Symmachiella dynata: one gene and its partner. Each later gene encodes a partner of the first gene's protein in a complex. Links are inferred from orthologs where the notes say so. Each region holds a gene or a part of one and is shown on either strand. Other genes may lie near its edges.

Region 1 (4,520 bases):
AAGACTTGCACAATATTCAGATCGTGGTCGATGACGTGGCCCTCAACGATGAAGGCATCTCTCCCGATTCGCCCATCAACCTGACACTCGCCGGGATCTCACTTCGAAACGCGTTGAAGTTGATGCTGGAACCGTTGCAGCTGACGTACGTCGTCCAAGACGAAGTCATGAAGATCACCACAAAACGGGTTGCTGAGGAAATCCTGCAGATCCGCGTCTATCCTGTCGGCGACTTGGTGATTCCGATTCAAACCCCGCAAGGCGGTGGTGGTGGCTTTGGTGGTGGCGGTGGACAATTTGGCGGCGGTGGTGGTGGATTCGGTGGCGGTGGTGGCGGATTCGGTGGCGGTGGTGGTGGCTTTGGTGGTGGACAGTTCAATGTCCCCGCGGAAGACGTACCGGCCGAATTTGACAACAAAGCTGTTGATGCCCAGAAAAAAAAACCGTAAAGGGCCGTCAGAAAGGCAAAGACGCCGTTAAGGGCTCCAAAGCCTCTACGGATAGTTCCGCCAAACAACCTAGCTTGTCAAAAAAGAAGCGGAGTCGGGATGCAGATCCCGGCTCCGCTTCGGCATTAACCGACCCCAGTTCGGCTCCACATCCCGCAGATTTCAAGCCGATTCCCTTCCCGGCGATTCCCGTGCAGGGCAATGCGGTTGAGGTTTGGGACAAGTTTTTTGCCACGCATACACCGCAGCCGATCGAGTTTCACGCACCCTTCAAAGCGATTTTTGAATTGAAGGACCATGAGGGAGCGATCGCATTTTTAGAGGCCGCCATTCGGCACGGACAGGGCCGCACGTGGATGTATGAAGTGCTCCCCTTGGAGATGCAATTGGCGGAACGTTCGACCGACGACATCGAACGCGCCATGCTGTCCCGGTCCGATTTTCGTACCGTCGACCAATCCAGCATGATGCTGTCCGCCGCGTACCTTGTGCGGTTTCAACAATTGCCCCGTGCGTTGCATTTGTACCGGCAAGCATCCTCACTGAATCCCGCGCGTCCTGAACCATACGCCTTGGGGTTGCGATTGGCAAAAAAACTTAAAGATAACGATGCTGTGCAATGGGCCGCGTTGGGTATCTTGTCGCACGTTTGGACCACCGATCACCAGTTGCTGCATCGCCAAGCAGAAAACGCGCTGCTCGATTTGGAACAAGAGCTCAGTCGAGTCGGAAAGACCGCCGAGGCGAAAGCCGTTGCTGAGAAAATGGCCGCAGCTAAAACCCACGATATGCAGATCATTCTCCGTTGGCAGGGAGAAGCGGACTTGGATCTGATTATTGAGGAACCCAATGGCACGCTCTGCTCGTTGCAACACCCACAGTCTCCGGCAGGCGGCGTCCTGCTGCACGACGGCATGGGACCGCGACAAACGGAGACCTACGAAGAGATTGTCTATCCACAAGCGCTCACCGGCACCTATCGCATCAAGATCCAACATGTCTGGGGCCGGGTCGTGGCCAAACGCGCCTTGCTCACAGTGACGCAGTATAAGGGGACCGACTCGGAAACAACCAAGACACAGGTGATTGCTCTGACCGATGAGGAGACGGTCGTACGCGTGCAACTCAAACAGGGACGTCGTACACAACCAGTAACCATCTCTGCGGTGCCTCACATGGCCCGCCCGCCGGTTCCGGTCCGCAATCGCAGCCGCATTGTGCAAGCGTCGGCGCAAGGTCGACAAGCCCGCGACGACTTTCTAAGAACGCGCCGCTTAGCAAAACCCGGCGGAAACCGCCGCGCGGGCGTTGGGTATCAACCGGTGATCTCTGTCATTCCCGAAGGCTCTTCGCTGTCAGCGTCGGCCGTCATTTCTGCGGACCGCCGCTATGTTCGCATGCGACTCACGCCCACATTTTCACAGGTCACCGATGTGTTCACCTTTAGTTTCCTCAACACCGGCAGCGGCAATTGAGGCACCCGAATCGCAGCGAACGACAAAAATGCGTTCCAGCTATTTCTTACGCACCAGACCGGGTTGTACACCCACATCCAAGGCGACCGTTTCGCCGCGGGCAAGCAATTCCCACGCAATCGCCGCCATCGCCGCATTGTCGGTACACAATTCCATGGGCGGAATAATCAATTCCGCGCCGCATTGTGACGTTACGTCAGTCAGTTTTTCCCGCAGTCGGCCGTTGGCTGCGACGCCGCCTCCCACGCAGAGTGTGCGATAGCCCAGTTGCTGCAAGGCTTGCCCGCATTTTGCCGCGAGCACATCAACGACCGCCTCTTGAAAACTTGCAGCGATATCGGCGATTTGCTGCCGGGATAGCGATGCGGGATCAACGGTTTTTGCCTGTTGCCCTGCAGCGCGATACAACACAGCTGTCTTCAACCCACTGAAACTGAATTCCAGTCGATCTTGTTTGATAAAAGAACGCGGGAAATCATAGGCCGCTGGATTGCCGTTGCGTGCGGCCCGCTCAATCGAGGGGCCCCCGGGATACTCCAGCCCCAGCATGGCCGCCACCTTGTCAAAGGCTTCGCCGGCGGCGTCGTCGATCGTGGAGCCTAACAACTCCATTTCCAATGGCGCTTGGCAGTCATACAAATTCGTATGCCCGCCGCTGACGACCAATCCCACGGCGGGAAACACATCACGGCCAGCGGCCAGACGGCAGGCAAAAATGTGCGCCTGGAGATGGTCGACGGCCACCAACGGAAGATCGAAGACCGCAGCCAATGTTTTAGCCGCGGTCAATCCAATCAAAAGTGAGCCAACGAGGCCGGGGTGCGTCACTGCGGCGATTGCCGACAGGTCCTGTAGCGTGGCATTGGCTTGCCGTAAGGACTCGTCGATCACTGGCAGAATGTTTTCGACATGCGCCCGCGAAGCGATTTCCGGAACCACCCCGCCAAAGCGTTGGTGCAGATCCGTTTGGGAGGCAACGACATTGGCCAGGATGTTCAGGTCGCTATCGATGACCGAAGCCGCCGTCTCGTCGCACGAAGACTCGATGGCTAAAATCAATCGCCGATCACCGGCACCAGATTCATCGGATGGCAAATTATCGGTCACTGCACTTAAGTATCCGCGCTAAAAAAACGACCGGGAGAACCTGATGGGGCCTCCGCGGTCGTGTGTTGCTGGAGAAACATGCTGGGAAAGTCGCCGGTGAAGATTTCCCCGGTTATTCCGGTTTGGATTCCGGTTCTGGTTTGGATTCCGGTTCCGGCTTAGGATCCTCTTTCGTCTCGGGCACTTTCGCATCGTCCTGTTTGGCGACTTCGTCGTTGTCACCCTCTTCTTTAGCAGGCGTCGTCGGATTCGGTGGTTCGACACCGTCGATCTTGGCTGCTAAGTAGGCGACTGCTGCTTCGAGTTGCCGGTCAGCGAATGTTTCTTTCGGCTCTTCATCTTTGTCTTCGCCGTCGCTGGGTTTGAAAAGTTCCCGTTCAGCGAGATGGCTATGTAAATTGCCGATTTCCCGGTCTCCCAGGCGGATCTTATAGTTCTCGTCCGGCATCACGCCCCATTCATCTTCCTCCTTGGCACCAGGGAAGCGATGGATGTTTTTTCCGCTGGGACGATGGTAACTGGCCGTCGTCAGTTTCAACGCACTATCGTCATAGTCAAGATTGATGACGTTTTGCACGCTCCCTTTGCCCCAAGTCCGCTCGCCGATGATCAACGCGCGTTTGTGGTCTTGAAGACAGGCGGAGACAATTTCGCTCGCCGAGGCGCTGTAACGATTCACCAAGATCACCATGGGGAAATCGCTGTACGTCCCCTGCTTTTTCGCCGAGAAGACCTGCTCCTGCGTGTTACGGCCTTTGGTGCTAACGATTTTTCCCTCTTCGACGAACATGTCGGAAATTTCCGTCGCCACGGAAAGCAACCCGCCGGGATTGAAACGCAGATCCAAGATCAAGCCTTTGATGCCCTCTTCAGACAATGTTTCCATCGTCTCTTTGAGTTCTTCGTAGGAATTACGGCTAAAGGTCGTCAGGTGCAGATAAGCGATCTTGTGTTTTTCATCGACAAAATAGCTCCAGCTACCGTCCTCTTTGTAGCTCAGGCCTCGCACGGTGGCGACGCGGATGATGTCGCGGACGATGGTCACTTCCACCGGTTCGGTTTCGCCGCGATGCAGAACTTTGATTTTGACCGGTTCGCCCGGTTGGCCGCGGAGAAGTTTGACGGCGTCCTCGATGTCAAAGTTTTCAGTCGATTCCGATTCGATGTCCGTAATGACGTCTCCCGGTCTGACACCCGCTTTTTGCGCCGGAGCGCCGGGCAACGGGGCGGCAACAGTCAAACGGTGCGTTGTTGGGTCGAGCGTGACCTGAATCCCGATTCCGCCGAATTGCTGTTCGACCGAATCGCTAAACGCCCGCAGGTTTTCCGGGCTGATATAATTCGAATAGGGGTCGAGCTTGCGGAGCATGCCCTGAATGGCCGCTTCCATCAACTCACGGCGGTCGACCTCCTTGACGTAATTTCGATCGATCTGTTCAAAACTGTCGACAAACAATTTGAACATCTCATAGTCTTTGTCTTTGATCTC
Region 2 (4,546 bases), 1.5 Mb from region 1 along the record:
CAAAGTCGACTTCGGACGCTCGCTGCCCGTCGCTCCCTTTGGAACATCCTGTGACTTGATGCGAGGCGAAACCGTCTTCGCTGTGGGCAATGCGTTTGGATACACCCACACGATCACTCGCGGCATCATTAGCGCATTGGGCCGTAATGTCGAAGTCAATGAAAAGATCGGCTACAAAAACCTGATCCAAACCGACGCCAGCATCAATCCCGGCAACAGTGGTGGGCCGTTGGTGAACTTGGACGGCGAAGTCATCGGCATTAACGTCGCCATTCGTGCCGGAGCACAACGAATCGGCTTCACGATTCCCATCGATGATGCCCGCCGCACGATTTCGCGATTGCTGGACAACGAAAAATTCGGCACCTACCACGGCTTGCTCACCAAGGATGTCCGGTCACCTGAAACGAAGAAGATGGTTGTCAGCGGAACGCATTCCGACAGCCCGGCTTTCCAAGCGGGGTTGTTGCCCGGCGATGAAGTCCTCAAGGCGGGTAAAGTGGCAGTGTCGGATCGGGCAGACTTCGAACGAGCGTTGTTGGGAATCAATCCCGGCAAAGAGGTGCCGGTCACAGTACGACGCGATGGCTCTGAGGTCGCCCTGCAACTCCGCATCGGACGCAACGGCGAACGACCCCTCACGAATATCGTGGCTCGTGCCAACAATGGTGACACCAGTTCCTATCGTGGAGATACGCCACAGCAAATGGTCTGGCGGATTCTCGGTTTGCGATTCCGTTCCATCAGCCAAAACCAACTGCCCAACAAGTATCAAAAACACTACAAGGGCGGATTGCAGGTCATCGAAGTCCGTGCCAACGGCCCAGCGGCTGCCAAAGGAGTGAAGTCCGGCGATGTGGTTGTGGGCTTGGCGTTGTGGGAAGCCTATAAGATTACGCATGTGACGTATGCCTTCAATCAACAACGCAAATCGCTGACCGCCAACTCGGCCGCTTCGGAATTGGCACCTGTGAAATGCCATATCATTCGCGGAGAGCAAATTATCGAAAAAACATTGAGCCTTCCCCTGCAAGACTAGTGTTGCAGGTGGTATGGACACATGATTGAAAGTTACTGACTCTGCTGCGTGATGCTAGGACTGTCATCACCTTGACTCACCGGTTGCAGTAAGAAGACTAACGCCGGATCCCAGCGCCGTGGCTAGCTGGGGTCCGGTGTTTTTATGCGCCGAGACGTACGGTCCTTCCCAGCACATCGGTACGGGCCTACAATCCGGGCGAGAGTCTCTTTAACCCCAATCAGCTAAGGTCCACTCGGGTGAACACCGGCCGGCATGAATTTGAACTGATCGCATGGATTCGCCAACAGACCCGCGCTCATGAACGTATCCCGCTGGGAATCGGCGATGACACCGCAGCATTAGCCTTTCCAAATCCGGCGAACTGTCTGGTCACGGTCGACATGCTGATGGAAGGGGTGCATTTTACCATGCCCCCGGCGACGCCCCGGCAAATCGGCCATAAAGCACTGGCGGTCAATCTCAGCGATATTGCCGCGATGGCCGGACGCCCCTTGGCAGCTGTCATCAGCCTCGCCCTGCCCCGTGGTATCCCCGCGAAATTCGCCGAGGAACTGTACGCCGGCATCGGGGAGTTGGCCGACCAATTCGGTGTCGCCATCGCCGGCGGAGATACCAATAGCTGGCAAGGTCCGCTGGTCATCAGCATCACCGCCTTGGGTGAAACAACCGACCGCGGCGCCGTAACCCGCAGCGGCGCTCGCCCAGGTGACGCGATCTTTGTCACCGGAGAATTGGGCGGCAGTCTAGCGGGCAAACACCTCGACTTCACGCCCCGCATCAACGAAGCCTTGAAGCTACATGAAACCGTGGACCTGCATGCCATGCTCGATGTCAGCGACGGCTTGGCAGCGGATTTGCAGCACATTGTCGAAGAAAGCGGCGTGGGAGTTATTTTAGACGAGTCGGCAATCCCCATCAGCCCAGCCGCCCAAACCGCCGCCGGCCAAGACGATCGCTCTGCTTGGGAACATGCCCTCTCCGACGGTGAGGACTTTGAGTTGTTGTTTACCGTTTCAGAGGATGACGCTGTACGGTTGTTGGCCAACTCACCGCTGGAGATCCCACTGTCGCGAATCGGCACGGTCGTTGACGGGAACGAAATGCAATTGCGCACCGCAGCCGGTGAGGTGATCCCCCTACCGGTGTCAGGCTGGAAGCATCTGTTATAATTGCCGCCGGTTTTGATTTTCCGTAACGACAGCTGATTGAGAAAGCCCCACTGTGCCCGGCTCCGAATCATCCTTCCCGAAAACCTGGACGTACACGTCACATGACGAAGTCGAAACTGCTGCAATAGGCGCTGCCATAGGACGCGCTGCTCGAGCGGGGGCGGTGATTGCTTTGGTGGGCAACCTCGGTGCGGGTAAGACGCGTCTGACTCGTGCCGTTGCCAAGGCGCTGGAGGTCGACGAAAAGTTGGTTACGAGTCCAACATTCGTATTGATCCAAGAATACGCCGGTCGACTGCCGGTCTTTCATTTCGATACGTATCGGTTGGGCAGCGTCGATGAGTTTCTGGATCTGGGCGTCGAGGAATACTTTGAAGCCGGAGGCGTCTGCTTGATCGAATGGGCAGACCGCGTTGCCGGCGTCTTGCCTGACGATGTGCTACGGATTGAAATCGACATCACGGGAGAAAGCACCCGCGTTTTCAAGTTCGCCGCCCATGGACCGATCGCACAATCAATTCTCAACGACGTTACTCGCAACGTCGCCGACGCGCATAAAGAAGGTTGAAATTGTGGAACCCGCGCCGGGGGTTACAGCAATTCCGAAATCGGGGTGGGATCTTCCAGGACCGGGGTTGGGCGACCGCGATGGTCTAAGAGATGTAGCGCCGGGTTGAGTCCCATGGCTTTGTAGATTGTGGCATGGATGTGCTCCGGACGGACGGCGCGGGTAAGCGGTCGATAGCCCTTGCTATCGGTCGAGCCGATTATCTGCCCGCCGCGAATGCCACCGCCACCCATCAGGCAGAACATCGAAGCCCCCCAGTGATCGCGACCGGGTGTCCCCTTGCTCAACGGAGGACCGCCATTGCCACCGTCGTTGATCCGTGGTGTGCGGCTGAATTCGCCGCAGAGCACAACCATGGTGCTTTCCAACAGCCCGCGCTGCTCCAGGTCTTTGAACAATCCAGACACAGCTGCGTCGACCCGCGGCAAATACGAGTTCATTCTCGATTCGAGATCCCAGTGACTGTCCCAGCCACCAAAGTGGCAAGTGACAAACCGTGCGCCGGCTTCGACCAACCGTCGCGCCAACAATGTGCTTTGGCCCCAGGTATGCCGTCCATAGAGATCGCGAATCCGTGGATCTTCACGGCTGAGGTCAAAAGCCTCCCGCGCGCTTTTACCGGAGACAAATTCAAACGCGTTTTTGTCGAACCGGTCCATGGCATCGAACGTGGCGGTCTTTTCGACATTGCGGGGAATCGTGTCGAGTTGCGTCAACAACCCGCGGCGATCCTCCAACCGGGTTAAAGACAACCCTTTTGCCAGGTTCAGGTTTTTGACTTTGAATTTATCTTTGTTCGGATCCCCACCAGTCTGAAACGGATCGTGTTGCACGCCCAACCAGTTTCCGCCGAAGTAGCCCGGACGCAAGCCGATGCTACTGGCAACCGGTACGCTGATGTAGCTGGGCATGCCCGGGTTTTTGGCACCCAACTCGCGCGTGATCACGGAACCGAGGGAAGGGAATTTGCCCGATTTGTTCCCGCCGCTGACACCCATCGCTTTGGAGGTCAGCATACGATGCCCACCGGCGAAGTGATCGCCCGTGCCGTGATGGAGTGAGCGGACGATTGAAAACTTGTCGGCGATTTTTGCTTGTTGGGGAAACAGTTCGCTGATTTCAAACCCAGGGACGTTCGTAGGAATGGGATTCCACATACCACGAATCTCAGCCGGTGCTTCCGGTTTCAGATCGTAAAGATCCAAGTGCCCCGGTCCGCCATCGAGCCACAGCAAGATGACTGAGCGATCCCGTTGACCCTCTGCCGCAGTTTCCTTGGCACGCAACACGTCGGCCAATCCCGCAGTCGCCATGCCGGCGACGCCCAACTGTACAAAGCTGCGGCGACTCATGCCGTCGCAGTACTTTTCCGTGTTTCCCATATCGACTTGCAACATCGTCGGTTTCTCCCAACCTAAATGGGGGCAATCGTCCCACGTCATTGCGGGGCCCACAACGCATCACGCGGCATTGATGTGAATTCTACTCAAATCACTGCAATCCATGCAACGTGATCTAGGGAATATACCAGGGTCGTCGGCTGTGTAGAGTGGTCGGTGGCTAGTGGCCGGCGGCCAGAATCGGGGGAGCGATTTCTCGTGATTGGTCGCGGGGGGAGAAGCTTAGAGCCTAGTCCGCCAGTTCGAAATGGACTTCCCACTCACCACCTCAAGCCTGTCTCCTCACGCCTGTTTGACGCAAAAATAGACAAATTTCGCTCCCCGTCGCATCTTCTTAAACAGTCCGCGATTGAGCATTTCGCAGTTG

Evidence for each region. The genes of interacting proteins can lie anywhere in the genome.
Region 2: the proteins of tsaD (region 1) and tsaE are in contact, whole or in part, in a crystal structure (PDB 6N9A), measured with the Thermotoga maritima proteins. The link is inferred for Symmachiella dynata from one-to-one orthologs. Residues at the interface, in WP_004082750.1 of Thermotoga maritima: Cys10, Asp11, Arg49, His50, Leu82, Gly84, Gly135, Gly136, Glu154, Thr155, Leu156, Asp157, Asp158, Ser159, Glu162, Asp165, Lys166, Arg169, Leu170, Tyr175, Lys213, Thr214, Leu217, Tyr218, Gln221, Arg222, Asn324; in WP_004082108.1 of Thermotoga maritima: Leu37, Gly38, Lys46, Lys57, Val59, Lys60, Ser61, Thr63, Phe64, Thr65, Leu66, Met67, Val69, Pro71, Tyr82, Arg83, Leu84, Asp86, Asp88, Phe89, Asp93, Ile128, Asp130, Glu131, Arg134.

The regions. Positions count from the first base shown.
Region 1 is NZ_CP036276.1:4,965,103-4,969,622, reverse strand. What follows is about bases 998-3,889. They hold tsaD (tRNA (adenosine(37)-N6)-threonylcarbamoyltransferase complex transferase subunit TsaD), read right to left. Parts: upstream 3,032-3,889; coding sequence 1,964-3,031; downstream 998-1,963. Other genes in these bases: Mal52_RS18820 (S41 family peptidase), read right to left, coding at 3,144-3,889; Mal52_RS30660 (YfaP family protein), read left to right, coding at 998-1,924. Outside these bases: Mal52_RS18835 (vWA domain-containing protein), read left to right, coding at 1-449; more of Mal52_RS30660, read left to right, coding at 524-997; more of Mal52_RS18820, read right to left, coding at 3,890-4,520.
Region 2 is NZ_CP036276.1:6,415,601-6,420,146, reverse strand. The notes cover bases 1,104-4,021. They hold tsaE (tRNA (adenosine(37)-N6)-threonylcarbamoyltransferase complex ATPase subunit type 1 TsaE), read left to right. Parts: upstream 1,104-2,263; coding sequence 2,264-2,779; downstream 2,780-4,021. Other genes in these bases: Mal52_RS24430 (DUF1501 domain-containing protein), read right to left, coding at 2,803-4,021; Mal52_RS24440 (thiamine-phosphate kinase), read left to right, coding at 1,279-2,211. In the rest of the region: Mal52_RS24445 (trypsin-like peptidase domain-containing protein), read left to right, coding at 1-1,039; more of Mal52_RS24430, read right to left, coding at 4,022-4,176. UniProt on the Escherichia coli protein: Required for the formation of a threonylcarbamoyl group on adenosine at position 37 (t(6)A37) in tRNAs that read codons beginning with adenine.